DNA from 3 places in the Lysinibacillus sp. GW821-FHT14F06 genome. Region 1 is predicted to be linked to each of the others. Evidence: riboswitches for the same ligand, from Rfam matches in the RefSeq annotation. Region 1 holds a riboswitch; each other region holds the start of a gene.

The links. Region 1 has a riboswitch for cobalamin ahead of AC1RNS_RS04980 (ABC transporter substrate-binding protein). Riboswitches for the same ligand answer to the same signal wherever they lie in the genome.
Region 2: it holds a riboswitch for cobalamin, as region 1 does, so the genes downstream of both, AC1RNS_RS02615 ((2Fe-2S) ferredoxin domain-containing protein) here and AC1RNS_RS04980 (ABC transporter substrate-binding protein) in region 1, are expected to answer to the same signal.
Region 3: it holds a riboswitch for cobalamin, as region 1 does, so the genes downstream of both, AC1RNS_RS22775 (FecCD family ABC transporter permease) here and AC1RNS_RS04980 (ABC transporter substrate-binding protein) in region 1, are expected to answer to the same signal.

The regions. Positions count from the first base shown of each region.
Region 1 is NZ_JBXAPF010000004.1:13,511-24,357, reverse strand. Features, by position in the region: gene AC1RNS_RS05015 (hypothetical protein) at 84-470, opposite strand; gene AC1RNS_RS05010 (dihydrofolate reductase) at 702-1,181, opposite strand; gene AC1RNS_RS05005 (alpha/beta hydrolase) at 1,352-2,269, shown strand; gene AC1RNS_RS05000 (class I SAM-dependent rRNA methyltransferase) at 2,332-3,528, shown strand; gene AC1RNS_RS04995 (GNAT family N-acetyltransferase) at 3,616-4,158, shown strand; gene AC1RNS_RS04990 (S9 family peptidase) at 4,239-6,227, opposite strand; gene AC1RNS_RS04985 (precorrin-3B methylase) at 6,399-7,070, opposite strand; gene AC1RNS_RS04980 (ABC transporter substrate-binding protein) at 7,121-8,116, opposite strand; cobalamin riboswitch at 8,297-8,483, opposite strand; gene AC1RNS_RS04975 (GTP-binding protein) at 8,723-10,663, shown strand.
Region 2 is NZ_JBXAPF010000002.1:78,117-88,963, forward strand. Features, by position in the region: gene AC1RNS_RS02605 (sirohydrochlorin chelatase) at 1-442, opposite strand, end outside; gene cobJ (precorrin-3B C(17)-methyltransferase) at 457-2,127, opposite strand; gene AC1RNS_RS02615 ((2Fe-2S) ferredoxin domain-containing protein) at 2,132-2,503, opposite strand; cobalamin riboswitch at 2,646-2,830, opposite strand; cobalamin riboswitch at 3,075-3,259, shown strand; gene AC1RNS_RS02620 (energy-coupling factor ABC transporter permease) at 3,396-4,142, shown strand; gene AC1RNS_RS02625 (energy-coupling factor ABC transporter substrate-binding protein) at 4,144-4,416, shown strand; gene cbiQ (cobalt ECF transporter T component CbiQ) at 4,419-5,189, shown strand; gene AC1RNS_RS02635 (energy-coupling factor ABC transporter ATP-binding protein) at 5,189-6,028, shown strand; gene AC1RNS_RS02640 (GNAT family N-acetyltransferase) at 6,566-7,006, opposite strand; gene AC1RNS_RS02645 (glycosyltransferase) at 7,123-7,338, opposite strand; gene AC1RNS_RS02650 (hypothetical protein) at 7,365-7,571, shown strand; gene AC1RNS_RS02655 (sugar nucleotide-binding protein) at 7,568-7,978, shown strand; gene AC1RNS_RS02660 (hypothetical protein) at 8,035-8,421, shown strand; gene AC1RNS_RS02665 (alpha/beta fold hydrolase) at 8,468-9,223, opposite strand; gene AC1RNS_RS02670 (DNA polymerase IV) at 9,248-10,486, opposite strand; gene AC1RNS_RS02675 (aminotransferase-like domain-containing protein) at 10,535-10,847, opposite strand, start outside.
Region 3 is NZ_JBXAPF010000038.1:539-11,385, reverse strand. Features, by position in the region: gene AC1RNS_RS22820 (YusW family protein) at 1-374, shown strand, start outside; gene AC1RNS_RS22815 (MarR family winged helix-turn-helix transcriptional regulator) at 614-1,048, shown strand; gene AC1RNS_RS22810 (ring-cleaving dioxygenase) at 1,096-2,079, shown strand; gene AC1RNS_RS22805 (nitroreductase family protein) at 2,152-2,769, shown strand; gene AC1RNS_RS22800 (NADPH-dependent FMN reductase) at 2,837-3,379, shown strand; gene AC1RNS_RS22795 (sensor histidine kinase) at 3,717-5,111, shown strand; gene AC1RNS_RS22790 (response regulator transcription factor) at 5,089-5,790, shown strand; gene AC1RNS_RS22785 (YdhK family protein) at 5,828-6,403, opposite strand; gene AC1RNS_RS22780 (biotin transporter BioY) at 6,516-7,112, opposite strand; cobalamin riboswitch at 7,283-7,473, shown strand; gene AC1RNS_RS22775 (FecCD family ABC transporter permease) at 7,620-8,666, shown strand; gene AC1RNS_RS22770 (heme ABC transporter ATP-binding protein) at 8,671-9,462, shown strand; gene AC1RNS_RS22765 (monooxygenase) at 9,507-9,815, opposite strand; gene AC1RNS_RS22760 (DMT family transporter) at 9,899-10,213, opposite strand; gene AC1RNS_RS22755 (DMT family transporter) at 10,213-10,566, opposite strand; gene AC1RNS_RS22750 (TetR/AcrR family transcriptional regulator) at 10,640-10,847, opposite strand, start outside.

The DNA.
Region 1 (10,847 bases):
TCATCTATTTATATCGGAGCACCATCCGTATGATACTATAAATCATTGTAATTCAATAGCATCACTCTGTTCTTTTTCCAATATTATACATTCATGATGTATTTTGAGATTTGCTGTTCTTTTTCCTTTTGACCAGCTACACCAGTTTTAAGAAGTTTCTGATGGTTCTGTGTATCTTCAACTGATTTTAACAATTGATTTGCTAATTTTTGCGTAATCATATCTTTTATATCGCCAGAAGACACTTCTTTTTCTTCCTTCTTTGATAATTTCACTTCTCTAATAATTATTTTTTCTCCATTTTCTTTCGTTACTATATGGCGTATATAACCATTTTCTTTTTTTATTTCATATGTTGCTTTCTTTTTATTGTTTCTAAGAAATAAATCATCCGATAAACGATTAAAACCGTCTTTTTTTAATACACTAAAATAATTACTACTCCCTAATTGAACATTCAGTGCACCCATCCCCTAACTTTACAACCAATATTTATATACTTTCTATCGTCATAATAATTTTTATTTAAATATTCCTTTCTTTTTTCTCAAAGCTTAGGTTTATTCTCAAGATTCCTGAGCCTTTCTGATAGTGATTTTTTGTAGCTCAATCTTGTTCAATGCGTTTACTCGTTATTGCCCAAATATCTAATGCTATTCATTAGGAATACTTTTACAGTGATTTACCTATTCAGCCCATCTCTATTTTTTGCGTTCAAAAATCTGATATTCGAATGTATAACCTTCTGGTGCCGTTTCTGGCTTTTCTGAAGATATTTGTACAAAATCCTGTTCATATTTCGGGAAATAGGTATCCCCATTAAAAGAATGATTAATTTGTGTAATATACAAACGGTCAGCGATAGCCATCGACAGGCGGAAAATTTGCTCACCTCCTATGATCATAATTTCAGGAACATCTCCAGCAAGGAGGAGGGCATCCTCTAAACTTGTCGTTGTTTCAATCCCTTCTGCATGATAGCTTTCGTCACGAGAAATCACGATATTTCGACGACCAGGTAAAGGTCTGCCAATCGATTCAAATGTTTTACGTCCCATAATCATAGGTTTGCCCATCGTTTTGTTTTTAAAATATTGTAAATCTCCTGGTAAATGCCATGGCATACCATTTTCATAACCAATCACATAATTAGTATCATGTGCCACAATTAAAGAAATCATATTGTCCCTCCAAATACTTTCATTCATCTTATTATAAACAAATTTTACTGTGACAATTAGTATATTTCTGCTCATTCATCAAATAATCTTCTTTTTCGGTATTAAATCCTAGTAAAATTATATGAATAGTTTATAATAGAGTCATCGAATATAAAAAAGGATGGATGATGATGACAAAACTAACAAATGAGGCTATTCACTACATTGAAGCAAATGACTCTTCTATTCCGTATTATAATTTAACACCTGCAGAGGCTCGTGCTATTCGAACAGTGCCAAAATGGGAGTCAGCACATGCTCCTCAGCTTGCTTCTATTACGGATAGAAAAATAACTGTACGAGATGGAGCTAAAATAAATGTTCGTATTTATAAACCTACTTTTGACAAATTACTCCCTGTCATTGTTTATTATCATGGGGGTGGTTGGGTTTTTGGTAATTTAGAATCTTCTGATGCGGGATGCAAGCTATTGGCAGAAAAGGCTCAAGCAATTGTTGTATCAGTTGATTATCGTCTAGCGCCAGAATACCCATTCCCTATTCCGCTTCACGATGCCTATGATAGCTTAGTATGGATTTACGAAAACATCCTGCAATTTGGTGGGGATGCAGCAAGAATAAACGTAGCTGGTGACAGTGCAGGTGGAAACTTAGCAACGGTGGTTACCTATCTAGCTGCTACATTAAATGGACCAGCCATTCAAGCACAGGCACTTATCTACCCTGTCGTGAATGTAGATTTTACAACAGCATCCTACAGTACTTATGGAGAACATTATGGTTTAGACAAACAAGGGATGCAATGGTTTGCAGGACTTTACACAGATGGGCAAAACTTTAAAGATCCACTTGTTTCGCCGCTTCAGATTGAGGATGTAAGTGTTTTGCCAAAAACAATTATTATTGCTGCAGAAGCAGATGTTCTCTATGATGAAGGTCTTGCTTATGCACAAAAACTTGTCGATGCAGGTGTAACCGTTGAGCATATCAACATGACTGGATTAATCCATAGCTATTTCAGCAAAATGAACTTTTTTGAAGAGGCGACAATACAAACAGCTGAAAAAATTGCTAGTTTCATGAAATAAGTTTGTCTATCACCATAAAAGAGTGCGATAATAGAGCAAAATGCTTTTTAAAGGATGACAATATGACACAAACGATTACTTTACAAATAAAAAATCCCTTTGCTGATCAATTAAAAAAAGGCTATCCTCTTATTTCAAAGGATGCTGTTGACGCAGGTCAACTTCCTAAAAAAGAAGGTTCTCTATTAAGACTGCTGGATAGCCATCAACGTTTTCTTGGCATAGGCTATTATGGCATACAAAATAAAGGCATTGGTTGGGTGCTAACAACTGATGCTAACGAAAAAATAGACAAAGCTTTTTTTATTAAAAAATTTACAAAGGCACTTGCAAATCGTCAGGCCTTCTTCGATGATCTTAATACAACAGCTTTTCGTATTTTTAATGGTGAAGGCGATGGCATAGGTGGGATCACCATTGACTATTTTGATTCTTACTATCTAGTGAGCTGGTATAGTGCGGGTATCTATTTATGGAAGGATATGATATACGAAGCACTTGCTGAGACGGTAAGTTACTCAGCTATTTATGAGAAAAAGCGATTTGATCTTAAAGGGCAATATATAGAACAGGACGATTTTGTTATGGGAACGTCTGGTGAATTTCCAATCATTGTTTTGGAAAACGGCATGAGCTATGCTGTTCATTTAAATGATGGAGCAATGACAGGTATTTTCCTCGATCAACGAGATGTAAGGCTTGCAATTCGTGAACGTTACGCAGATCATAGGAACATGCTCAATACATTCTCCTATACTGGAGCATTTTCGGTTGCGGCAGCACTCGGAGGAGCAATCAAAACGACAAGTGTGGATGTAGCAAAACGCAGTCTAGCCAAAACAATTGAACAATTTAGTGTCAATGAAATTGATTATGAAACACAGGATATTAAAGTCATGGATGTCTTTAACTATTTTAAATATGCACAGCGCCATCAATTAAAATATGACCTTATTGTTTTAGACCCTCCTAGCTTTGCACGGACGAAGGAAAGAACGTTTTCTACAGCGAAAGACTATCCAAAATTGCTAATTGATACGATAGCCATCACTGAGAAAAATGGTATCATCGTTGCTTCAACTAATAACGCAAGCTTTGGTATGAAAAAGTTTAAAAGCTTTATTGATCAGGCCTTTAAGGAAACTCGTACACGCTATAAAATTGTTGAAGAATACAGCTTGCCGAAGGATTTCCGTGTACCACGTGAGTATCCCGAATTTAATTACTTAAAGGTTGTTTTTATTAAAAAAATGGACTAAATTTAATTGAGACAGAGTCACTTAAACGATTCTGTCTTTTTGTAAGGATAAAATTCTAATTTATTATAGGTAATTGGAGATGATTGAATGGAGTATATTCGTGAAAAATTAATGATTACTACCGAAAGGCTAGTCCTTCGATTATTTCAAGCATCAGACGCAGAAACGGTAGCAAAGCTTTGTAATAACTATAATATTTATAAAAGTACAATGTACCTGCCTTATCCATATAGTTTAGATGATGCGTTGTCATGGATTGAACGCCATTATGATCATTTTATGGAAGATATTTCGTACGAATTTGCAGTAACAGATAAAGAAACTGGTGAATTATATGGAGCAATTGCATTATCGAATAACAAACGTTTTAATCAAGGAGAAATTGCCTATTGGATTGGTGAGCAATACTGGGGAAAAGGCTATGCAACAGAGGCAGCGCAGTCGATCGTCCAATTTGCTTTTGAAGTAAAGAAACTGCATAAAGTGTTTGCTCGATTTTTTTCATCGAATCCTGCATCAGGAAAAGTAATGGAGAAAATCGGTATGACACAAGAAGGAATATTAAAGGATCATATTCTAAAAGACGGTAAGTATAAGGATTTAGTGTTTTTTGGAATTATAAATCAATAATTTTGCAATCTAGTTTCTCTATTTTAAAAAGGTGGCCTAAGGAGCATTTTACCTTCTTAAGCCACCATCCTCAATGATTTTTATAAATATTCCACAAACCAATCTCGAATGTATTCTAATCTTTTAATTCTTAACGTTGGTTTTCCGCTCCTTGAAAGTTCATGGTTAGATTCTGGGAAGCGAACAAATTTTGCTTCTTTTTTACGATGCTTTAAGGCGATAAACAATTGCTCTGCCTGTTCAATCGGGCAGCGATAGTCTTTTTCACTGTGTAAAATTAACAGTGGCGTTCGAATATTGTCCACATATTTCAACGGTGAATGATGCCATTGCTTTTCAATATCGTCTAGTCCTGCTTGGATTTGCCAGTCTGTAAAGTAATAGCCAATATCACTTACACCGTAAAAGCTAATCCAATTAGAGATGGAGCGTTGTGTAACGGCCGCTTTAAAACGGTTCGTATGACCAACAATCCAGTTTGTCATAAAGCCCCCATAGCTTCCGCCTGTAACACCGAGTCGGTTTTGATCAATGTAATCATAATGCTCCAATGCGTAATCAACAGCGGCCATTAAATCATTATAATCATTGCCACCATAATCACCTCGGACTGCATCAACAAATTTTTGACCGTAGCCATGGCTTCCGCGAGGATTCGTATACAGTACTGCAAAACCTTGTGCAGCAAGAATTTGGAATTCGTTAAAATAGGTGTTGGCATACATTGCGTGCGGACCGCCATGGATTTCAAGAATAAGTGGATATTTTTCCCCTTCCTCATATCCGATTGGCTTCATTATCCAGCCGTTTACCTTCCAGCCATCTGCCCCTTCATATTCAATGGCTTCTGGAATAGATAATTTTCTCGACTTTAAAAACTCTTCATTAACTTTAGTGAGCTGTTCCTTTTCACCAGTTTTTAAATTGACGGAAAATAGATCACCAGGATTTGTTGTCGTGCTGATGGCAACTACTGCTTTATCACGTTGAGAATCAAGTGAAAAACCATAGACATACTGATCGTCATGAATTGCTGGATATATTTCACCAGCAGTATTTCCAAAATAAATGGCTGTATTTCCGTGATCTGTTACTTGGAAGTAAAAGCTATGACTATCCTCCATCCATTGGACACATGGAGCCACGACACCTTGTAGAAAATCTCCGACTACACAATCACCAATAGGGGCGTCAAAATCACTCGTTACACTGGTTAAATTAGTTTGTTCTAAATCATACATCCATAGCTTTGCTTGTGTTGCGTTTTCAAATTCTCTCTCACTTCCAAGAAAAGCAATGTATCGACTGTTTGGGGACCATGAAGTTAGGTAGAACATCCCCCTTCCTTCTGTTAGCTGGCACGTTTGTTTTGTTTCTATCTCCAATAAATAAATATCATTATTGAAAGAAAAATCTACATCCTCTGTTAAATCAGCCAGATAAGCCAGATATTTTCCATTTGGTGACCATGTATCCAAATGGAAATGATGGCTTCCTGTCGTCACTTGTTCCAGCTCCCCTGTTTCAAGATGGACAATGGCAATGTGAGTATATTGATCCATATCGATAAAACCAGCAGCATCTGATTTATACTTCATGTTGTCTACTTCAAGTGGTTTAAGTTCTTTTTCCTCTTTCTTATCATCTTCTGCTTTATCAAAGATGTCTTCATTTTTACCAAGCTTTACGGAGAAGGCAATTTTTTTACCACATGGAGACCATGCAGGTGATGTCGCACCGTTTTTACAATGTGTAATTTGTTTGGCCTCTCCACCTGCTTTAGCAAGCACAAAAATTTGTGGCATACCAGTTCTCGTTGAGACAAACGCAATTTTACTGCCATCAGTAGACCATACAGGTGAATTCGTTTTATCATCACCGAATGTCCATTGTTGAGGATTTTTTTCATTCAAATTTATATAAAATAAATTAGATACATAGTCTTTCTTCTTTTCATCAATATAAGTTTCTACATAAACAACTTCTGTTCCGTCTGGTGATAATTGTGGATCTGATACTGATTTTAATCGATATAAATCTTCTGGTTGAATCCCATGTTTCACTGTTATTCGCTCCTTCTTGTTGAAATTCTTACATAGTACTTTATTTCGATGCCCTAAGTATTTTCCCTGCTTAAAAGAGAAATATTTTTAAGCCCAATAATCTTTTATATGTGAAGAAGTATTATACGATAACTAGGTTAGTAACAAAGGAACGGGATATATAACGCTAACTAGTTTTCAGAATTCCCGTGCAATGTCCCAATAGGCAGCCGTCTTTGTTCTACGATAAAATTTATAAAAAGGTTCATTTGATCGAGCATGTTCCTTGTAGAGCAGAATAATTGCATGGAGATAGTTTTCAATATGGTTAACTGGGATTCGTTTAGCAAACAATGTCCCCGCTTGAGCATTTGCCCCCATAGGCACAGCTCCCAAATAAACATCAAAGCTATCCTTTTGATAAACTAGACCAATATCATCATAGACAGCATTATAGCAAGCCGATGCACAGCCATTGACATTTAAACGTAATCTTGCAGGAACTGATATCCCTTTTATTGAAGAATATAATTGCTCTGTTATAGGGGCTGCCTCCATTTTATCGCCATCACAGAAGTCACATGCCTTCATTGCAACAATTGGACCTTGTTTAGCCAAATACAGGCCAGCTTTTTGCAGCTTGTTAAGTGCTTTATCTAGATCAACAGTAGGAATTGATAGTAATATACTGTAGGATGCAGAATATTTAATAGCACCCGTGTCTCCAACGACCTCTGCAATTATTTGAAATTGTGTAGGAGTAAAGTGCTTATTAATAATTCCAGGACTTACTGCAAGACGAGTAAACTCTCCCTGCTGATTTAGCTTTTCAAAGGTTTTCTCTGGTATATTCATATTAAATGCATTCATGTATGATGTCTCCTTATGAAAAAGGAGCCAGCAAAATGCTAGCTCAACTATTAAAAGTTATCTGGATAAAAGCCTTTTGCCAAAATTTGAATCGCTTCTGCGGCACGTACTCCTTCAGATGCTGCTGATAGTGGTAAAATAACAAAACGTTCATTTTTCACAGCTACTGTTTCTTTTAATGCTGGGTCATTCTTTAAGAAATTAATTTTTTCCTCAGCAGATGTCTCTCCATAATCAATGACAACGATCATCTCTGGATTACGCGCAACTGCCTCTTCCTTTGAAACAGTTGTCCACCCAGATTCTACATCACCAAAAACGTTTTTACCTCCAGCAATCGTTACCAATTCATTCATAAAGTTTTGCGCTGCTGTAAAAACATCCTTATCACCGCTATCAAAAACTAAAACTGGCAGCCCCTCTCCATCCTGTGGCAATTTGGCACGAACATCCTCTACATCTTTTGTCATTTGGTCGATTAAAGCTTCACCACGATCTTCAACACGGAATATTTTTGCGATATTACGAATATCTGTGAAAATATCCTCTAAAGTTGGCTTCGTCATATTGGAAGCTGTATGTAAATATGAGTGAATTCCTAATGCCTCAAGCTCTTCAGGAGTGCCAACACCTTTTTCACCAAAGGCACTTTTCCATCCTCCATATAAAAAGTCTGCCTCTACATCAATCACCTGCTCCTTTGTAGGATACTGGTCAGCTAATACAGGTACTTTGTCATAAGCAACTTGTAAAGGCTCATAAATTTTATCATCTAAATAGGCTGTACCAACCATTGAATCTTCTAAGCCTAAAGCTAGCATAATTTCTGTCACATGTTGGTTTAAGCTAATCGCTTTTTTGGGAGCTTCTTTATAAATCTGTGTTGTCCCATTATTGTCAATCGTTACTTCTGACGTTGCCTCTTGGGATGGTTCAACCTTTTCACCCTGTGTCGCTGATTCATTATCTTCCTTCGCACTGCATGCACCTAAAATAGCCATCAATGCCAGTGCAAAGACAAGCCACATGCTATTCCATTTCTTCATGTCTTTTTCTCCTTTGATGTTAAATCTATAGCAAGAAAGCCGCAGACTTCTTAACTACCATGTATTATGTACTGTGTAACAAATTGAAAAAGGGCATAAAAAAATCCCCTTGTTTCCAAGAGGTTCGCATAGTGAAAAAACGGCTTTTGACCTGAATCACTATCCCCATCCTCGTGGTTGAAGTAAAGATTAATATTGGCAGGTATCCTGGCTTAGGTTCATCATCTATACGCCTTCCCATAGTATGACTATAGTGGCATATTGTATAGACTCCCCATTTACAGTTGCGGGACAGCATCGGATTCTCACCGATTTCCCTTTTAAGCAAATGACAAAGGCCATTTGCACCAATATAAAGATTTATTGTTATAAATATTATTGATAGACTAGCAAAAGTAATTTCTGTTCGCAATCTCACAAAAAAATCCATTTACTTATTATCTTTATTATTATAGCACTATTCTTACAAAATCGAGAACTATTTTACATTAATTATTTTTCATAATCATTTGATTTGGAGTACTATTATGACATATTCGTATTTCTTGAATTCAACAAAATTCTGTTACAATGAAGTAGACGGATTTATAGAAACGAGGATTATTTATGCACAAAACTATTGGAGTCCTTGCTCATGTGGATGCAGGAAAAACAACATTCTCAGAGCAATTATTATTTCATACAAAAAGTATTCAGGCTCGTGGGCGAGTGGATCATCAAGATACTTTTCTGGATAATCATGAGCTGGAGCGTCAACGTGGCATCACTATTTTTGCAGAGCAAGGCCGATTGACAATTGGCAACGATACATATACATTAATCGACACACCTGGACACGTCGACTTCTCTCCTGAAATGGAGCGTGCGATCCGTGTTATGGATTATGCCATCATTGTGATTAGCGCAGTTGAGGGGCTACAGGGGCATACTGAAACAGTCTGGCACTTATTACGTCAGTATCACATTCCAACCTTCTTTTTTATCAATAAAATTGATCGTGAAGGTGCAGCGGTGGATCATGTTATGGCACAGCTTCAAAAAGATTACTCTGAGGATGTACTACTAGTAAATGAAATGTTCCATTCGGATTATATGCCTTCTAATATAATGGAATGGCTAGCTGAACGTGATGACAATCTTTTGGATGCTTTTCTTAATGAAACATTAGATAACACTCACTGTCTTGCCCACCTCCAAGCGTTGATTAAACAGGAGAAAGCCTTTTTATGCTTTACTGGCTCTGCATTAAAAGATATGGGGATACAGGAATTCCTAGCACAGCTCCCACTGCTTACTGAAACACATTTCGATGCTGCAGCACCATTTCAAGGTGAAGTCTTTAAAATTCGACATGATGGCCATCAACGCTTAACTTTTATCAAAGCATTACAGGGAACCTTACATATTCGAGATGAATTTTCATTTGGAGACGTAACCGAAAAAGTGACGGAGATACGATTGTATAACGGACATCGTTTTGAAGCCGTACAAGAAGTTACAGCTGGTGAAATTTTTGCTGTAAAAGGGCTTAGTTTAGCAAATATTGGTGCAATCCTTGGAAGCTCCAGTAACCCACAGCCCTATGAGTTAGTGCCAACCCTGCAGGCCAAAGTACAATACGAGGGTGAACAGCATATAAAGGAAGTCTTAAAAATCTTTCGTATACTTGAAGCGGAAGAGCCGTCATTACGTGTGATTTGGCATGAAAAATTTCAAGAGATTCAAGTACATATTATGGGTGTTATCCAGCTTGAGGTACTTATCGATGTGCTAAACAAGCGTTTTTCATTAGCCATTTCATTCGGGGAACCACAGATATTATATATGGAAACAATTTCATCAACTGTTACAGGATATGGTCATTTCGAGCCTTTAAAGCACTATGCGGAAGTACATTTATTAATGGAGCCAAGTGCACGCGGTACTGGTATTACATTTGTCAATGCATGTCATACGGACGATTTATCCGTTGGGCATCAACGACTGATTGAAAAGCATTTATTCGAGCGAGAACATCATGGATTACTAACAGGCTTTCCCGTGACTGATATTTGCTTTACGCTTGTAACGGGCCGTGCTCATATTAAGCATACCGAGGGCGGCGATTTTCGCGAGGCCACATTCCGGGCATTGAGGCAAGGGCTTGAGCAAGCGGAGAATGTCCTTTTAGAGCCGTATTACCGCTTTAAGTTAAAAGCATCTACCGATTTTATCGGCCGCATGATGACTGATATTCAGCAAGCATTCGGTACATTTGACCCGCCAATTATTTCCGAAGATGATGTCGTGATTACGGGCCGTGCCCCTGTCGCGACATTTATGAGCTATAGTACAACCTTTGCGGCCTACACTAATGGTAAGGGTGTCCTTTCTCTGCAATTTGATGGCTATGATGTGTGTCATAATACGGAAGAAATTATTATGCAAGTCGGCTATGATAAGAATGCCGATCCTGAATATACATCTGCCAGTATTTTTTGTGCAAAGGGGAAAGGCTATTCCGTTCCATGGCATGAGGCACAAGCAGCAATGCATTGTATAAAATAATTCAGAAAATAGAAACAGGGCATGGGAAATTACTTCCATGTCCTGTTTCTGTACTAAGATTGTATTAATTGGTTTTGCTATTGAGAAGATATTGACTAATTTGGGTTGTATTCTCTTGGACCTGAGCAGTTCTTGGGTTGACCAGAGCGATTTGCTCTTGAACCTAAGCTGTTCTAGGGCTGAT
Region 2 (10,847 bases), on a different contig from region 1:
CACCATTTGCAGATGAATCACTGCCGCCTCGTGCAATTAACAAGATAGCTGTATCCTGTTGTTCCTCTTCAGCATTGAAGCCGATTTCAGCTAAACGATCCTCTAAAATAGCAAATATCTCTTCATGGACACCTATCGTTTGACCATATGTGAATGTAATATGTGGATAATGCTCACGCGCATGTTCGATTTCTGCTGGGATATGTAGCTTTGAATGCCCAGCATGAAGAAGAATAATTGGAATCACATGCACCTCTGTTGCACCCTTCTTCACACAATTTGTTATACCCTCTTCAATGTTTGGAGAAGCAAACTCCAAGAAACACGTTTCTACTAAGAAGCTATCATCAATACGAGGTGTCATTTGCTCAATAAATGTACGTACCTCATCATTTCCTGCTGCTAAACGGCTTCCATGGCCGACAAATAAAATTGCTTTCATCTCATAACTCCTCACTAGTCACCGCATGGAGCGGGCTCTACTTTTATTTTTGAAGACATATCCTGATACGTAAAGTGCAGAATCTTTTTAACACGTTTAAAATACTTAAACAGACGTTCATTTGGGTGGGCATTTGCTTTATACTCCTCAATGATATCCGTAATGAGTGGAATAAGTTGTTCAGGCTCTAGTCCCTCTACAACTGGCTGTGCAGCATGTGCTGTACGTCCTACTGGCTTTGCCCCAATAAAAACATCGAACCTGCTTTTACGATAAACAATACCAATATCATCAAATACTGCTCGATAGCACGCCATACCGCAGCCATTAAAGCCAATATTCAAAGTTTTCGGTAAAGACATACCACCAAGTTTCTCCTGAATCTCCTCTGCATATGGAATCGAATCAACCTTTTCTCCGTAACAGAAGTCACAAGCCTTTAATGATAATACATCTCCAATCGGTGTCAGTAAAAATCCAACCTCACGAAGCTTGGCTGTAATTTTTTCTGGCTCTGTCGTTGGGATTTTTAAATGGATTTGATGGTCAGGTGTGTATTCCATCGTTCCATCCTCTCCAACAACTTCTGCCAGCGTGATCATCTGTTGCGGAGTGAAAAATTTATTGGCTACTCCTGGGCTTACAGCTAATTCAAAGATAGATTCGATTTTTTGTTGCACAAGCTTTGGTGTTATCTTTACCTCATTTGTTCCTTTGACCATCGCTAACGCTGCTGTCGCCATCTCAAGTGAAGTTTTTTTTTGCTTTGGATTAGGTGTAATGGCTACACTGGGCTCAATACGATTAGCATTAGGATCTGCTGCAAAGTCATTGCGTGCCTCCCCTGTTTCTTGATTCATTGCCCATGGTTCATTTTCTTCCCTTAAACGTTGGTGTGGACGTAATGGCTGCTTTTCCTCACCGAGTGTATATTTACGCTGATAGCCGCGTGGTGTAATCATTTTATTATCATAGAAAAACGTTGATGAATTTCCGATAATAACCGTTGTCAGCATCCCAATATCATGCTCTAGCATTTCTGCTAAAGTTGTCATTGTAACTTCCTGACGGTCACGATACGCGCTTTTGACAAGCCCCACTGGAGTATCAGGTGAACGATATTCTAATAAAATGCGCTGGGCCTCCACAATTTGTCTAGTACGTCGACCACTTTTTGGGTTATACAACGCAATCACAAAATCCGCCATCGCTGCTGCCTCTACACGCTTCGCAATTAAATTCCAAGGTGTTAGGTGGTCACTTAAACTGATTGTACAAGCATCATGCATAATTGGAGCACCTAGTAAACTTGCACATGAGTTGATAGCTGAAATACCTGGAACAATTTCTACCTCTACACCAGTTGCTTCCGTCCAACCAAGCTCGATCAATACCTCATACACTAATCCTGCCATGCCATAAACACCAGAATCACCGCTGGAAATAACAGATACGATATTCCCTGCCTCCGCTTGGCGTACCGCTTCCTGTGCACGAGATACTTCCTCCGTCATACCTGTGCTAACAATGGATTTTGCATTAACTAAGTCTTGAATAAGCTCTACATATGTTTTATAGCCTATAATCATATCACTCTGTTGTAATGCCTCCACTGCCCGATGTGTAATATGATTAAAATCACCAGGCCCAAAGCCAACCACGAAAATCTTCCCTTTTTGCGCCATTTTGTTACCCCTCTTTCACCTTTTCGATGCCTTTAATGGCTGTTGTTTGTGCTGTCCGCTGTAACGTGCCCTCACGAAGCGTAAAGACATGTTCATCATGCAGTGACTCATGATGTAAATCCTGTACAAGTGCCCTTGCATGCTCTGTTGTTGGCACACGGTACCAATTTCCTTGTGGATACGCAATGACAACACACGCATCCTTACATCTGCCATTGCAGCGTGTCCGTGTTGTATGTATTGTTTTATCAAGTGCCTGTAACTGTATTTCATCACGAATAGCTTGCGTAATTTCCTCCGCTTCTTTTTTCATACAGCTACTGCCATTGCAAATAAAAAGATGTGTTTGCATCCCTTCTAAATTCCAAGTAGTCATCGTTGTTCTCCCCCTCAATACTTTTAGGAACAAAGAAAAACCTTTACTCTAATTCGAAGAGTAAAGGTTTTGTAGAAGCCAAATAAAGTCGAATAAACTACAGGTACTCGCCTTTGCTTCAACTTCTCCCTCCGAAAAGTTTGCATGCATGATTACATAAGCAGGTTTCCTGACTTAAGCTTCCATTTACTTTCGCGCCTTCCCAAGTTTGCACTAGGTGGCATTTGCGATTTCATCAGCTATTACAGTAGCGGGGGCTGTATCGGATTTTCACCAATTTCCCTATTATCTTGAAAATATTCAAGCACTTATGTATGTTTTTATATCAAATTTGTATGTTTAACACGAATTGAAAACTGTCTCTATCATATCTTATAATTTTAAAATTTCAATATTTCTCTCTAAAATTATGACATTTTCATTAAAATTTCATCAAAAAATTCGTAGAAAAAAGAAAAGTTTCTCTTTTATTTTATCAGAATTTTCTAGATTGCACCTCAATTTTAAAAATTTTTTCTAAAAAAGATAGCCTCAAGATGAAAAATCATGTTACACTGTGTCGTGAAATCTCACAACTTCATCTTTTTTCGGTGCGAAGTGCTTATCATTTCGCTTAAAAGGGAAGCCGGTTCAAGTCCGGCGCGGTCCCGCCACTGTACTAGGGAGTTTTATAGAGAATGTCACTGTCCAACGGATGGGAAGGCCTATAAAACGAGGAACTAAAGCCAGGAGACCTGCCGAAAAGTATGTGAACGTTTCAACCTACGAGGATAGGTGTGCGGCTTAGTAGAATCGAATTCTATTTGTCTTAGCTATGCACTTTTCCAATATGGAGAAGTGTTTTTTTATTTTCGCACGCTAATTCAAAAACTATAAGTGAGGAGGAGAAGTTTTGAAATTCTCAGGCTGGAAGCTTAGTTATTTCTTATTGGCATTTTTATTTGTGCCAAATCGTGCATTTGCCATGCATATAATGGAGGGCTTTTTGCCAATCGAGTGGGCCATTTTTTGGTGGGTTGTATCCATTCCATTTATTATTTTAGGATTACGTTCAATTCGCAAAACGATTGATGCAAACCCTGAAACAAAAATGATTTTAGGACTATCAGGTGCCTTTGCCTTTGTGTTATCAGCATTAAAGATTCCGTCTGTAACAGGAAGCTGCTCGCATCCAACAGGTGTTGGGCTCGGCACAGTTCTTTTTGGACCATTAGCAATGAGTGTAATCGGAACGATTGTATTATTATTCCAAGCTTTACTTTTAGCACATGGAGGGCTTACAACTTTAGGAGCTAACGCCTTTTCTATGGCAGTCGTTGGTCCAATTATTGCTTATTATGTATTTAAAGGCTCTCAAAAAATGGGTCTATCATTTTCTTTAGCTGTATTTTTAGCTGCTATGCTTGGTGATTTAGGTACATATATTGTCACTTCTGTACAGCTAGCTCTTGCTTTCCCTTCTGAGGTTGGTGACTTTATGGCTTCATTCTCAAAATTTGCGGGTATTTTTGCTTTAACACAAATTCCTCTTGCTGTTAGTGAAGGAATTTTAACAGTAGTCGTGATGAATTTCTTAAAAAAATACAATGTAAGCGAATTAAAAGCATTACGTGTTTTCTCAACAAAGGAGGCACATTAGGATGAAAAAAAACTTATTACTGCTTGCAATCGTTGTGTTATTAGCCATTATCCCACTTTTCATACAAAAAGGTGCTGAATTCGGAGGAGCAGATGGTGAAGCGGAGGCAGCAATCGGTGAAATAAATGCTGACTACGAACCATGGTTTGAAAGCTTATGGGAACCACCAAGTGGAGAAATTGAAAGCTTATTATTCGCACTACAAGCTGCTATTGGTGCCGGTTTCATCGGCTATTTCATCGGCTATATGCGCGGTAAACATAAAGAAGGTTAAGTATGTTACTCATTGATAAGTATGCATATATGAATAAGCTAGCGTCTGTTCATCCGCTAGAAAAAATGATGTTTTCCTTTGGACTATTATTATTGTCGCTTATCATGAGAGATGAACGAATTTCACTCATTACATTTATTGTAATGAGTGCTTTTATCATTATAGGCGCTAAAATCCCTGTTAAATATTATTTTAAACTATTATTGTTACCCGGATTTTTTTTACTATCTAGCTTACTATCTATTTTAATTTCAATAGCACCAGCGACTAGCAAACTACCTGCACATATCTGGTCATTTTCTTTTAAACATTGGACAATTTTTGTGGGCAATGTAAGCTTATTTACAGCACAGCAACTTTTTTTCATCGTTCTTGGAAGTGTCAGTTGTTTATATTTTTTAATCCTAACAACATCCGTACAATCTATTTGTCATGTGTTACGACAATGTAGAATTCCTGCGTTGTTTGTTGAGCTAGTGGAATTAACATATCGATTTATTTTTATTTTTTTAGACAGTATGCAAAAAATTCACCTTGCTCAGCAGGCTCGACTTGGTTATCGCTCACCTGCCCAGTGGCTACGCTCTGTATCTATGCTTATCGCCGCTTTATTTGCTGAAATGTTCCAACGAAGCCGCGAGCTTAATAATGCCATGCAAGCACGTGGTGGCGAAGCGGTATATTGGCAGGAGAAAGCAACCTATAGCATGAAAAACTGGCTCGGTATTGCCGCTATCTTACTATTCCTCATCGTGTATGGAGGTTTTTTCTAATGACAACAGACTTATACTTTGAACTAAATCAGCTTTCTTACGACTATGTAGATGGAACACACGCACTAACAGATATTACACTCCAAATTCCGAAAGGCAAAAAAATCGCCCTACTAGGTCATAATGGAGCGGGAAAATCTACATTATTTCAGCTCCTCAATGGGATTCTTAAGCCAACTACTGGAAATATAGCCTTTTGCGGCAAGGAGCTACAGTATAGCAGAAAAGCATTAAAAGAATTACGTCAACAGGTTGGCATTGTTTTTCAGGATGCAGACAATCAGCTATTTTCGGGTACAGTGAAGCAGGATATTGCATTTGGACCTTTGAACCTCGGTTGGACAACTGAAAAAATTGAAGAGAAAATTGCTTGGGCAGTAGAACAAACAGAGGTGGAAGCGCTACTCGATAAACCAATACATTTTTTAAGTGTGGGTCAGAAAAAACGAGTAGCCATGGCAGGTGTACTAGCGATGGAACCATCTGTTTTATTATTAGACGAGCCAACCGCTGGACTCGATAATTATTATGCTGCACAAGTTTTACAGTATTTAGCCAAATTAGAAAATGGGGATCGTACCATTTTAATGGCGACCCATGACATCCCATTAGCCTATGAATGGGCAGATCAAATTATCGTTATGGAAGGTGGCAAAATCATCTATAACGGGGACCCTGTTGAGATGTTTTATCAGGAGGAGTTAATTCAACGAGCCCATCTGGAACGTCCCTGGGTCTTTGAAATGACACTTGCTTTACAGAGTAAAAAACTATTGAAGGAAAACATTAAGCTACCTCGTTCAAAGGATGATTTACAGAAACTGATTGAGCAGATTTGAGGATCTGTATCTGAGCTGTTTTTTGAGGGGACCCGAGCGATTCTTTGGGAATCTGAGCTCTTTGTCTTCTCACCTGAGCGATTCTTGGGGAAACCTGAGCTCTTTTTCTTCTCACCTGAGCGATTCTTGAGGGGACCCGAGCTCTTTTTCTTCTCACCTGAGCATTTCTTGGGGAAACCCGAGCTCTTTGCCTTCGCACCTGAGCATTTCTTGGGGAAACCTGAGCTCTTTTTCTTCTTACCTGAGCGATTCTTGAGGAAACCTGAGCTCTTTTTCTTCTCACCTGAGCGATTCTTGAGGAAACCTGAGCTCTTTGTCTTCTCACCTGAGCGATTCTTGGGGGAATCTGAGCTCTTTGTCTTCTCACCTGAGCGATTCTTGGGGGAATCTGAGTTCTTTATCTTTGCACCTCAGCGTTTATTAGAAGGAGCCGAGCTTTTTTCTTCATACCTTAGCGTTTTTTCTTGCATTTAATTCAGAAACCACCAATTAAACTAGAAAAGCATCTTCGTCCTATCATGGCGAGATGCTTATTTCTTAATCAAAATACTTTACGTAATTACAATATTGATCTTGTTTCATATGAAGATTTTCGTATAGCTTTCTTGCATTAATATTATCAGTGGCTGTTTGAAGTGTGACATAACGAGCAGATTGCTGCTCACAATATTGAAATACCTTATGCATTAATGCCGTGCCCACCCCTTGGCCCCTTGCATCTTCATTCACATATATATCATTTAAAATATATGCACGCTGTAAAGCAATGGAAGAAAAAGTAGGATATAATTGTGTAAATCCAACTGCCTTGTCATTTTCTACAGCTATAAAAATAATAGATTCCTTTAAGGCCATTCGTAATTGTAAAAATGCCTTAGCACTGCTTTGATCTGATTCAATACCATAGAATTGGCGGTATTCATCAAAAAGTACTGCTACCTCTTCTAATTCATTCATTGTTGCTTGAAATATGTTCATGCTGCTCTCCCCTTATGTCTACCCATGATTGTCAAAAAATATGAATCTAGCTCTCATTATAAAGGAAATAATCGGATAAAGAAAAGAATTCTTCACAAATTCGAGCGAATATCACGTTAGAGGGGTTTTTCCTGTAAATATTGAGCAACTCTTTTCACTATATGCTCCCAATTTAATTCTGTTCTTGCAAATGCTTGGAGTTGTTCACATGTATCTGCTAGTAATTGCTCCTGTTTTGTTACTTGCTGTAATGTTTGTGCTACGCTTTCCCAATCATGCGTTGGATAAATCGTACCGAATCGTTGATGATGGGTAATATCAGCAGCTCCCAAAGGAAGAGGCTACAAAGGCCATCGATATGGGCGATTTTTATAGAATCCCTGCTGATAATCGCGATTTAAATTATGGAAAGTACTTAGAAGAAGGCTCTCCGAAAATAACATTATCGGATGAGTACAACTCTGCTAATACAAAAATAATGAAAGTAGCTGAAATAAAAGAAAAATTACTAAAGCTCCCTCTCCTACAAGAAGAACTACAACATTGGACAGGAGGAAAGCCTTGAAGTATTTAGTACTTGGTACTACTGGAATAGCTGGTCACATTATTTCCATCTATTTATGTGAACAAGGGCATGATGTGACAACCTATTCTAGAACTGCCTTTCCATATGGAAGTAATAGGATAGGAGATATAACAGATCCTATTTTTTTACAGTCACTTTTACTAGAAGATTCCTATGATGCTATCGTCAATTGTATTGGTATGTTAAATAATGCCTGTGAGGTGAATCAGAAAGATAGTATTTATATCAATAGCTATTTACCTCATGCCATTGTTTCATTATTGGAAAATCGTCAAACAAAGCTTATTCATCTAAGCACGGATTGTGTATTCTCAGGAAAGACATCTCCGTATCAGGAAAATAGCTTAGCGATGGGGAAACCTTTTATGATCGTACGAAGGCACTAGGAGAAATCGAAAACACAAAACATTTAACACTGCGTAATTCTATTATTGGACCGGATATGAAGGTGGAAGGTATTGGACTCTTCAACTGCTTTATGAAACAGCATGACATGATAAGCGGCTATACTGGTGCGATTTGGACAGGAGTTACTACCCTTACGCTAGCAAAGGCGATAGAGCATGCTACATCTGAATGCATTACAGGCATATATCATCTTGTTAACAATCAGAGTATTTCGAAGTACGATCTTTTGCAGCTATTCAATAAACACTTTAAGGACAATCAAGTAACCATCCTTCCATGTCAGCATCTAAATGTTGATAAAACGCTTGTCAATACTCGAAACGATTTTTCATTTGTTGTCCCTAGCTATGAAGAGATGGTCTTTGAAATGAAGCATTGGATAAGGGCACATAAAGACTTATACCTTCACTATTTTAAATAAAGAACTTTGCTGAATCTACTAGCTTTAAAAGTTATGTAGGTTCATTTTAATGAATAATTTTTCCTTCTGGTAATCGCCCCTCCTTCATCCAATTCTCAACAAAATGATTAAAGAACGTAGGATTTGCCAAAGATACACCGTGACCCACGTTAGATAGCACCACACCTTTACAATTGGGATTACGATTGACTAGCAGTCTAGCAGATTTTCTCATGATCCCCTTTTCCTTTTCACCAACAGTTACCAAAATCTCACAGCTAGCTTGAGAAAAATTTTCAGGGATTGCAAAGGACATATTTTCTCGCAGAATATTCGTAAGTGTTTCTACTTTCATTTTTAAACTATCTTGATAATACTGGTGAAAATAATCTTGATTTATATACAATGTTTTAGCTTGAAGTTTTGCGAACGATTTATTTTTTATTAAAGGAAAAGATAATGTAATGAATGGTCCCATCAGTTTAATTGTAATTGGAGAAGGTATTACTAAAGCACTATTAATAATCGCATTATCTATCAATTGAGCATTTAAGCTTAGCATTTTTACGATAATTTGTGCACCTAAAGAAAAACCAATTACTGTGACATGTTTACCCTGTGCTTTTTCTTCTATTATTTTTAGTAGTTTCGTTGCACACTCTTCAATTGAAAAATCAATATCATCATCTATTAATTCTGGCACAATACAGTGAAAGTTAGAAAAATATTTGACTTGTTTATCCCACATCCATCCTCCTACACCTCCACCATGAATAAACATCATAAAATTATTATGATCACTACCATATTCTTGATAATCCATAACTTAATCACCTCATAATAATCGCTACTCATGATCATCTAAAAAATCTTTACTAAAGCTCGTTTGCGATTGATAGGTTGAGCGTTTGACTGTATCAACCCCTCGCTTAATAATACCTTTCCCAAAGCGTGCTTCGATTTCATCAACAATTTTAATAATAGGCTCATCCTTGACATGCTCTTCAAAATTGAAAATGGAAAGCTGCTGTGAAAAATCTTTACGATCCACAACATTTGACACGGTTACTCCTAATAATCGAACAGGTGTCTCATCCCAATGCTTATCAAAAAGTTCACAGGCAACTTGATAAATATCTTCAAAACGATAAATGGCATTAGACACCGTTTTTGAGCGTGTATGATTATGCCAATCCGCATCTCGAATTTGTATGCTCACTGTAGAGCTCGCCAGACGTTTGGCATCTAATCGTTCTGCAACCTTTTGACAAAGTCCATTGATTGTTTTATGAAGAATCCGAATGTCCACTACATCCTCTGGTAAGGTTGTGGAGTTGCCAACACTTTTTGTATCAAAAATAGCATCTGGATCCACCATTCTTGAATCCTCTCCATTTGCTCTCGCTCGGAGACGTACGCCATTCTTTCCTAAAATCTGCTTTATCGCATATTCCTCAACTTTAGCCAAATCACCAATTGTAAAAATACTGTGTGCATTTAATTTTTTGGCTGTACTAGCACCAATGCCATGCATAGTAACAACCTCCCGAGGCCAAAGAATTTGCTCAATATCACGAATTCGTAATATGGTAATACCCATTGGTTTTTTCATATCAGAGGCTGTTTTCGCCAAAAATTTATTAGGCGCAATGCCAATAGAGCAAGGTAAATCAAGCTCTGTCTGAATTCGCTCTTGTATTTCCTGGGCAATATTAAGTGCATGTTGCTCTTTACTTAATTCAGTTACATCCATATACCCTTCATCAATGGAAACAGGCTCCACTAAATCGGTATAGCTACGTAGTATGGTAAACATCTGCTTAGATGCTTCACGATACTTTTGAAAATCTGGTGGTAATAACAATAAATCAGGACATTTTCGCATTGCCTCATGAACAGTCATTGTTGTGTAAATCCCTAGAGCCCTTGCCTCATACGAACAGGTTACTAAAATGCCCCGACGTTCTTTTGGGTTTCCAGCTATCGCTATTGGCTTGCCCTTCAAGCTTGGATCATGTGCCTGCTCAACTGAAGCATAAAAACTATTCATATCTACATGAAAAATAATACGCCCTTTATGCGTCATCCGATCACCACTTTTCCTTACATAGCCTTATTATAAGTCTTCTTTCCTTTAATCAACAAATGTATAATCTCCATTGCTTTCAAGTAAATCCTTCAAAATAAGCAGTGCCTGTTCAAGTTGATTCTCTGGTGCAGTAATGGCTAATCGAACTGCATTAATCGGCTTTGCATTGCCCACTGCAAAACGCTCCGCAGCGTACACCTGAACACCAGCCTTTGCTGCAAGCAATTCAAACTGTACACCTGTAAATTGATCAGGAAGTATAAGCCATCTGAAAATACAAGCTTCATCACCTAAAATATTGTAATCACCTAAGTATTGATTAACCAATGCATTTTGTTGCTTTGCATACAGTTTGTGT
Region 3 (10,847 bases), on a different contig from region 1:
CTCCAGTTCAACAAAATACGAATCAACAGGTTGGTGATACTACGACAGATCAAGTACCGTTCAATTTTCTAGAGTTTTCGCTGGATGTTGATTATTCTGCGACAGATTCCTATGAAGCCGAATACGAAAACAAAAAATCTGGCATAGCAGCGAAATTACAGGATTCGCGAAATAATGAAAATCTCCAGGGGGATGCAGCCTATACGAAATTGGAACCTCTTTTCAAGCAGCTGACGTTTGATTCCACAACACCAAATGATGAGGTAATAGATCAGGTTATCTCTGTATTTCATATTGCAGAGGACTTTCAATCAATTGAGATTGAAGTAGAATTTGTTGATGGGAATGAAAAAGAATTTAAACGTCTAAAGTAAATGATGCAGACTGAATTCATCAATATAAAATCCAGCTACACTTTAATTTTTTTAACGGCTGGATTTTATTTTCGTGCAGTATTTAGAAAGTAATAGGGTACAAAATATGTGAAATAAAAACAATTTTTTTGAGTTGATTTTAGAGTAAAACAAATTGATTGTCGTATAGAGAAATATATGTTATTATTATCTCGAATTAAAGATAATTAAATTCGAGGTAAATAGAAAGAGGGAGTCGTATGAGGGGAGACAGTCGTAATTTAAAGGCATTTACGGTCTTGTTCCGTGCATATCAAACGATTCAGGAAGCAACTAGGAGAGATTTGCTGCAGTATGATTTAAATCAAACTGAATTTTCAGTGCTTGAATTCTTATATCATCGTGGGGAACAGCCGATTCAAGTGATTGGTAAGAGAATATTAATTGCAAGTAGCAGCATTACTTATGTTATTGATAAGCTTGAACAAAAGGGCTATGTCTATCGATTTGCCTGTGCAAAGGATCGCCGTGTGACTTATATTTTTTTAACCAATGAGGGACGGGCATTATTAGAAGAGATTTTCCCAAAGCATGAACAAAAAATTAATGAGATTTTTGAAGTATTAGACCATGAAGAGCTGGAAACAATGATTCTGTCTCTAAAGAAGGTTGGTTTTAATGCGATTAATAAATGAACAAATTCACATCAATATCTCGAAATCGAGACAATGGAGGGTTTTAAATGAATCATTTAAAAGGCATTCACCACGTTACAGCAATTACTAGTAGTGCAGAAGAAAATTATAAATTTTTCACTTTTGTGTTAGGAATGCGTTTAGTGAAAAAAACAGTTAATCAGGACGATATTCAAACATATCATCTATTCTTCGCAGATGATAAGGGAAGCGCTGGTACGGACATGACGTTCTTTGATTTTCCAAACATTCCAAAAGGCGAGCATGGAACAAATGAGATTTCAAAAACCTCCTTCCGTGTGCCAACAGATGCAGCTTTGGACTATTGGCTAAAACGTTTTGACCGTTTGCAGGTTAATCATACAGGTATTAAAGAACAATTTGGTAAGAAAACTTTATCTTTCGTTGATTTTGACGATCAGCAATATCAGCTTATTTCTGATGAGCATAATAAGGGTGTAGCATCTGGAACTCCATGGCAAGATGGGCCAATCCCTTTGGAATATGCAATAACAGGATTAGGGCCAGTATTCATTCGAGTAGCTAATTTTAAATATTTTAAAGATGTGCTAGAAAAAGTGATGCTTTTTACTGAAATTGCTGAGGAAGGAGATTTCCATTTATTTGAGGTAGGCGAGGGAGGAAACGGCGCTCAACTTGTTGTGGAATACAACAGTGTTTTACCCGTAGCACGTCAAGGCTTTGGTACAGTTCATCATGCAGCCTTCCGAGTAGAGGATCGCGCTGTATTGAATGAATGGACTGAACGATTTGAAAGCTTCGGCTTCCATACTTCTGGTTATGTCAATCGTCACTTCTTTGAATCTCTTTATGCACGAGTAGCACCACAGATTTTATTTGAACTTGCCACTGATGGACCAGGATTTATGGGGGATGAGCCTTATGAAACTTTAGGTGAAAAACTTTCATTGCCGCCATTTTTAGAGCCAAAGCGTGCTCAAATTGAAGAACTTGTTCGTCCTATTGATACTGTAAGAAGTACGATAAAGTTCGATAAAGAATATGAGTAATACTAATTCATCCAGTAGCTAAAATATATTGCTTACTGGATGGATTTACATAACTGCATTGGGGGTTTAAAAATGGAATTTTCCAAACTAATTGATAAGCGTCGTTCAGCCAATAATTTTATGAAGGATGTTAAGATGACTGAAGAAGACATACGCCCTATTTTAGAGGACGTTAAACTTGCTCCATCGGCTTTTAACTTACAACACGCTAACTATATCGTTGTGTTGGATGAAGAGATGAAGGAAAAAGTAAGAGAGGCGGCATTTGGTCAATATAAGGTACATTCAGCATCTGGAGTGATTCTAGTACTAGGTGATAAAGAGGCTTATAAATATACGGCTAACCTCACTCAGGGGATGGTGGATTTAGGAATAATTACAACTAGTGAATTAGAGGAGATTGTAGCAGAGAATACTAAATTTTATGAAGACCGTGGCGAGGATTTTATGAAGGAAGAAGCGATTCGTAATGCTTCATTATCAGCAATGTTATTTATGCTTGCTGCAAAAAATCGCGGTTGGGACACTTGCCCAATGATTGGGTTCGATAATCAGAAAATGCGTGCGCTTTTTAATGTGCCAGAAACACATGAAATTGCACTTATGATTACAATAGGTAAGGAAAAAGAAAGCAGCCGTCGCTTACGTGGTTATCGTAAGCCGGTTGAAGAATTTGCCATTTATTATTAATGTGGTATAAAATAGAATTGCTATACAAATACTAAGAATAATAGACATTTTAGGAGGAAACAACATCGTGAAAGTAGTAGCCATCGTAGGTAGTATCCGAAAAGAATCTTATAATATGCAGTTAGCAAAATTTATTCAAAAACAGTATACAGAGAAATTTGAGCTTGAGGTATTAAGCTTAAACGAGTTACCAATGTATAATCAAGATATTGAGAATGATGCACCACAAGCCGTGCTTGATTTTAAAGCAAAAGTAAAAGCGGCAGATGCAGTGCTTTGGGTGACACCAGAATATAATGGGACTGTACCAGGTGTTATGGTTAATGCAATTGACTGGTTATCTCGTGTAGACAAAGTAATGATTGGAAAACCATCTATTATTATGGGTGCATCGATGGGGAACCTTGGTACTGTTAAGGCACAATTACATTTGAGAGATATTTTATTCTCCCCAGGTATTAATTCACCATTACTTAGTGGAAATGATGTTTATATTGGTGCGGTGCACACGAAATTTGATGCAGAAGGTAATCTGACAGATGAAGGTACTGTAAAATTCCTTGACGCAGTTGTCGACAACTTCCTAAACTGGGTAAAAAAATACGTATAATATAATTTAAGTCCTGTAAGTATGAGGTATACTTGCAGGACTTTTTTTACCTATCTGAAACGAATAAAGCTCTGGAACAGCGGATAGTACGTTAAAAGAAATGTTCAATTAAAAATGCTATTCTTCTGCATGAAATCTTCATACTTTAACGTTATACTGTTAACTTAATTCAGCAGATTTTTTCTGTGCGAAAGCGCCAACAAATATTTCTGTATTGAAAGTGAAGCGTCAGATACAGAATACTTCAAAGGGTGGAGAGATGATGTATTTTTCCTATTCAGCGAATATATAAACGCATGATAGGATTTTTTGGAAATCTCAAAATGGTGGTTAGCGAATGAAAAAACTTTCACTAAAGCTTGGAATCATTTTTTTTATTACATTATTTTGCATTGAAACATTTATGATGCTTTTTTTACATACTTCTTTAACCAATTCAAGGGTGGAGGAGGAACTAACCAGTCTGCAGGCAAGGGGAAACTCTCATAGAACAATATTAGAGCAAAATTTTGACAAGGAAACCCTAGCCCATATTGTGCTAATGGAGTCGGTAGAAGATACAGAGGTGGTTATTGCAAATATAACTGGAACAGTACTAGCGTCTTCACACCCACATCCTGAAATCAAAGATTATATAAGTAAATTAGAGAACACTGTTCCATATAATGGGGAAATACTTCAGCGTAATTGGCAAAAAGAAAGATATATTGCAACCATTAGTCCGATTCAAAAACAGCAGACAACAATTGGTTACGTTTTTATGTTTCAAAATACAGATTCTATCCATGCATTAATGGAGCGCCTAAATAAGCATTTTTTAATTGTTGGATTTGTTTCTGGTCTGGTAACCATTGCAGTCATTATTGTTTTATCTAGAAAGCTGGCTCGTCCATTAATTCAGATGAAAGAAGCTACTTTGAAAATGAGTAATGGTGACTTTACCGTTGTACTTTCTACAAATGGTAGGGATGAATTAAGCGATCTTGCCATTGCAATCCAGCATTTATCGGAAGATTTAAATCATTTAAGACAAGATCGAAAAGATTTTTTATCAAACATTGCCCATGAGCTTAGAACACCCTTAACTTTTATAAAAGGCTATGCAGATGTTCTCTATAAACGTAGTTTGACGGAGCAAGATCGACAAAAATACTTAGGTATTATTATAGAAGAAACTAATCGACTCTCTCTTTTAATAAAGGACTTATTTGATTTAGCTAAAATGGACGAAAACTCTTTTATGATTGAAAAGGAGTGTCTTCAATTGAATACGTTTTTAGCAAATATTGAGGAAAAGTTGAGTCCTGCCTTTCAAGAAAAACACCTGTACTTTAATGTTCATTGTGAAGAAGAGTTAACCTTAATGGCCGATGCAGCAAGGCTCGAACAAATATTAATGAATCTCCTCAATAATGCTTTATCATATTGTGCATCAGGTGATGCTATCTCCGTTTTGGGAATGAGACAGGATGATTTAGTAACTATAATCGTTAAAGATACTGGAAAGGGAATTCCCAAAAAGGATTTACCCCATATTTTTGAACGATTTTATCGTGTTGAAAAATCCCGTAGTCGTGCATTAGGGGGTGTTGGACTTGGGCTTTCAATTGTAAAAGAACTTGTTCAGGCACATGGAGGAGAAATAACAGCCCAGAGTAAAGAGAATAAAGGGACAACTTTTATTTTAACGTTTAAAGGAGTCGAAACGTATGAAAACAATACTGCTCATTGATGATGAACCCAGGATGTTAGACTTGCTTAAGCTTTATTTAGAGCCTGTCTTTATATGTAAGGCAATGGTATCCGTTCAAGAGGCTCTGATCTATTTAGAAGAAAATCATGTAGATTTGGTACTTTTAGATATTATGATGCCAGGGATGGATGGCTGGCAGGCTTGTAATGAAATAAGGAAGTTTTGGGATGTTCCTATCATTATGCTAACAGCAAAAGGGGAGCATACTGATATGGTAAAAGGTCTAAATCTTGGGGCAGATGATTACATTCTGAAGCCCTTCGATGAAGACGTGTTACTTGCACGTATTAATGCTGTCCTAAGAAGGGCAAAAATTGATGAAAATATTGTGTTGTTTGAGGGATTACGTTTAGATAAGGAATCCTTTGAAGTGTGTTTTCGACAGATGGAAATATCTTTAACACCTAAAGAATTTGGGATGCTAGCCTTATTTTTAGCGCATCAAAATAAGGTGTTTACTAGAGAGCATCTTATTAGTACTGTTTGGGGATATAATGATTCGATTGAAGATCGAACAGTTGATTCCCATGTACGTAATTTACGAGAGAAACTGCGGAAAAGCGGTTTTCCTGCTGATAATTATTTACAAACTGTTTGGGGGATTGGCTATAAATGGCTCAAGCCAGTAGGAAAAAATGCTTTAGATATCAGGAGCTAGAAGAACCTCTGCTAGAACTCTACAGAGGTTCAAAAGTCTATTCTGCTTTCAATTCATCCTCAGTTACCCATTTATGATTTTTTACAGACTCTCCATTTGTAGTAGCGGTGTAATCAATCATATAAACAGTCGTTTGGATAGCCTTATCAATGCGAACAGTCGCATTTTCCATGCCCTTCATATGAGATGCATTCGTCTTGACCTCAGTGCCAGGAGCTAATGGCGCCAAGTCTGAATCTATCAATTCCTCATGAATAATCCACTTATGATTTTCGACACGCTCGCCACCTGTAACTGGCTCATAGGAGACAATATATGCTGTGGTATCATATGCGCCTACAATTGTCGCCTTTGCTCTTTCCATACCTTCCATATGTCCATCGGTAATAATAGCTGAGCTTCCTACTGGAAATTTAGGATTTACTGCAGTTTTCAACGCTACTGGCACATCACCAGAGCTAGAGTGGTCCATTGTGGAATGATCCATCTTTGTATTCTGCCTATCGTCATTTTTCGTTCCTGATTCTGTTTCTGTCTTGTCAGAGCATGCTGATAACGCTAGTAAAGCAATTACTGTTAGGAAACTATTTAACCATCTTCTTTTTATCTTCATATTTATTCCTCCTTACTATTTACGCTTAATGTAGCAAATAAATATGCAGAAATAATGGACTCGTTATAAGAAAAAACGCCATTTTTTTAGATTGGCGTTTTTCAGGATTCAACTATTTTACTGGTATTATTTTTAATATCTTTTGTAGACGATGCGCAAAAATACCCGCAAAGACCGCTAAAATAATATCCTTTGGCAAAGGTGGCATCATCCAAAGCCAGGCCATCTTATAATTGAAAGCATCTGGAGCGCTAGCCCATAGTTTATAAGCAAAATACATCCAATTTGTCCCTAGTAAATAATTAATAGCTGTAGCAATTACGGCTGCAACAATATAGCTTTTCCTTGTTCCACTGCGCTCAACAATCAGTCCTGCGATAAATGCAGCTAAAATAAATGTGACAATAAAGCCAAAAGTAGGGCTTAAGATTTGTCCAAAGCCGCCGCCAAAACGTGCAAATACAGGTGCACCAGCTAAACCAATACACATATATACCGTACAAGCAAGTGCTCCCTTTCTACTGCCAAGAACTAGTCCAGCTAAAATAGCAAAGAAAGTTTGCAATGTGATTGGGACTCCTCCCACAGACATGAAAGGGACAATGGAAGTAATATTTGCACCAATCATCATTAATGTTGAAAATAATCCAATATAAGCAATATCTACTGTTCTTAATCTATGATGAGAGTGTTCTGCAACTGTTGCCATAATTTCACCTCTATCTATTAAAGTTATTAATAGTGTATGAAAATAAATTATTTGTGTCAACTTTATATTTATGTTAAGTTAACACAATTTTGTTTTCACAGCTAAAGTTTATAATTTCCGGTTATTTATAGACTAACTATTAAAATGTATGATAGAATCGTCATAATTTTAATAGTTTGGATACTAATGGTGTGACATCAAATACAAAGTGTCACTTAAAAGGGAAGTTGGTGAAAGTCCGACGCTGTCCCGCAACTGTAACGAGGAGTTTTATGATGATTTTGCCACTGTTTTAGGATGGGAAGGCAATCATAAAACGGTGATTCGAAGCCAGGAGACCTGCCATTTAGTGATATTTGTAATGCCCACGAGGATGAACGCATTTACGGACAATAGAAGGAAATCTTTCTACTTTGTTGAATCTAGGGTATTTCTATGCATATTATGCATGAAATACTCTTTTTTATTGCTTCATGTCTACTATGATTGATTAGGAGTTTTATACATATGAATAAAAAATTTATACTATTATCACTGACTCTTCTTCTGGTACTAATCATTTCTATGACTTTGGCTGTTATGGTTGGATCTGTTTCTATTACACCTCTTTATGTGTGGCAGGTTATCCTGTCCAAAATTCCAATCGTCCAAAATTTAATAGAGCAGGATTGGAGTCGCTCGCAAGAAATTATCATTTGGCAAATACGTGTTCCTCGTGTCTTGCTGGCTGCTATCGTAGGAGCAGGCCTAGCCATCGCTGGGGCAGCTATACAGGCTCTTGTGCGAAACTCCATAGCTGAACCATACATATTAGGAATATCTTCAGGTGCAACAGTTGGTGCTACAGCAGTTATTATTTTAGGTGCATTTTCATTTCTAGGTATTTTCGCTCTTTCTGTATCTGCATTTTTAGGCTCACTTCTTGCCATATTGTTAGTGTTCTTCCTTGCACGTGTCGGAGGAAGAATCTCTGTTTTTAGACTTTTACTTGCGGGAATGGCAGTATCGTTTATTTTATCTGCTGTATCGAATTTCATGTTAATGATGGCAAAGCAAGATAATGGAATTAAGGCAGTTATGTATTGGATGCTTGGTAGTCTAGCAGGTGCAAAATGGAGCAATATAATCATTCCAGCAGCTATATTTATCTTCGTGTTTGCCTTATTGTGGCTCCATTATCGTAATTTAAATTTATTATTGCTTGGAGAAGAGGCTGCAGTTACATTAGGTGTCAATATCCAACAATTTCGTTTGCAGCTTATCCTGCTAGTATCTTTATTAACGGGCGTACTTGTTGCAGTAAGTGGCTCCATTGGATTTGTCGGCTTAATTATTCCGCATATTGTCCGCATAATTGTAGGTTCCAACTATAAATATGTAATACCAATTAGTGCTCTATTGGGAGGGATTTTTTTAGTTTGGGCAGATGCATTTGCTCGAATTTTAATAGCCCCTGAAGAAATGCCGATTGGGATTATTACTGCCTTTTGTGGAGGACCATTTTTCATTTGGCTACTACGCCGTAATAATTATTCTTTCGGTGAAGGAGATTAAATCTATGACATTAGAAGCGAAGCAGGTATCCTATTCTATTCATGATCAACGTATATTACATGAAGTTAGTATTCAGATAAAGGAAAAGCAATTTGTTGGGCTAATTGGTCCTAACGGTAGCGGGAAGTCAACCTTATTAAAGAATATGTATCGTCTATTAAAACCCGAAAATGGTACAGTCTTGTTAAATGAGCAGGATATTTTTAAGCAATCAAGTAAAACCATTGCTCGAAATTTGGCGGTAGTAAGTCAAGAAACACCGGTTTTATTTGACTTTACGGTACATGATTTAGTAAGTATGGGAAGAACACCTCACAAAAAACTATTGGAGCTTGATCAAGAACGAGATTTTCAAATTGTGAAGGCTGCATTAAATCAAACAGGTATCGCACATTTGGAAAAACGTAACTTCAGCTCTCTATCAGGTGGAGAAAAAAAACGAGTGATGGTTGCACGTGCACTTGCTCAGCAAGCAAAGATACTTATTTTAGATGAGCCAACAAATCATTTAGATATACAGCATCAATTACAGTTAATGGATTTAATTCAAACCCTACATTTAACAGTAGTTGCTGCTTTGCATGACTTAAACATTGCAGCTATGTATTGCGATCAAATTTATGTTTTACAAAAAGGTCAGATTGTTTGCTCTGGTACACCTGAAGTAGTACTTACACCAACGCTATTACAAGATGTATTTGGTGTTTATGCTGATATACAAACTCATCCTCTTACAGGTAAGCCTTATTTAACGTATGTATCTGAGCAATATACGAAGAAAATATTCAAATATTGATAGTTTGAAAAAGGCGTATCTTTTTTGCGGATACGCCATGTTATTTATCGAAGGATAGGACCATTGTTAATGGATGACAGTGCTTCATTTACTGCAAAAATTTTACCGCGAATATTTGTTATTCCAAAGCTTGTTAGGCGGGCAGAGTGCATGGCTAAATATTTTTCAGCACTTTCTTGCGTTTCGAATAAATACACCCCGCCAGCTTCTTTAGCTAACTCGTCCTCAGTCCAAATTTTCCATATAACGCCTTCTTCATCATTAATACTATGTGCTAGATCTTTGAATCCTTCAGACATCTCTGTACCAAAAGGGCCTTCCATAGTAAAGTCAACCTGTAACAAATACACCATTCTTAAATCCTCCTTTTCACTAAGCTGTTTATTTTAAATCATTATATAAAAAATCTACCGAAGAAGTACAGGAGCATAACAAATTAAGATACAGCTTTTAAGCCTGCTACACCAATGATAATGGCAACGATACTAATCAGACGAGTAAGGTTTTTGGATTCACCGAAAAATATAATATTTACAAGGACAGCACCAACAGTTCCAATACCAATCCACACAACATAGGCGATGCTTAACTGTAAATAGTTGAAGGAGGCATATAATAGTGCAAAGGACGACCCAAACCCACCCACATATATAAATAAATTACGAAGCGTTTTTTTCTGACTATAGAAGCGTAAGCCTACCACACCGATAATTTCTGATATTGAAGCTAATAAAACAAGTAACCAGCCCATTAGGCATTCGCTCCTTTCTTGTTATCACTATCTCTAGCAGGGTTATCGGCTAATTTAAGCCCAATGACCCCTAATACTAAAATAAATATAAAAATCGCTTTAATAGTGTTAAACTCTCCTTCAAAAATGAAAATGTCCATTAATGTGGTACCAATTGTTCCTGCCCCGGCAAAAATCGCATAAACTGTGCCAGTAGGCAGGTTTTCACATGCTTTCGATAAGAAATGGAAGTCCATAGCGATTAAGGCTACGATAATAATCCAATGCCACCATGAATGTGCAACATTAAAGCCAAAAATCCAAAATAATTCAAATAAACTTGTTAGTCCAACATACAGCCAATCTTTTTTCATAGTTACGTTTCCTTTCGTTTAATAATATTTATGACTGACATTCAGTCATTTTTAGTGTGAAAAAGAACGCCACTTATGTGTGACGTAAGCCGAGTGCATGATGCAAAAAGTCGAGGAGTTCATGTTTTTGTAGTCTGATGGTTTCTTCTTCACTGTCATCATACAAGTAAATTTGCTCAGCTGCTGATTCTACTAACCCAATAATAAGTTTTGAAGATCGTGTAGTATTTAAAGAAGGGCGAATTATTTCTTGCTGTTGAGCTTTATATAAGAAATCATTC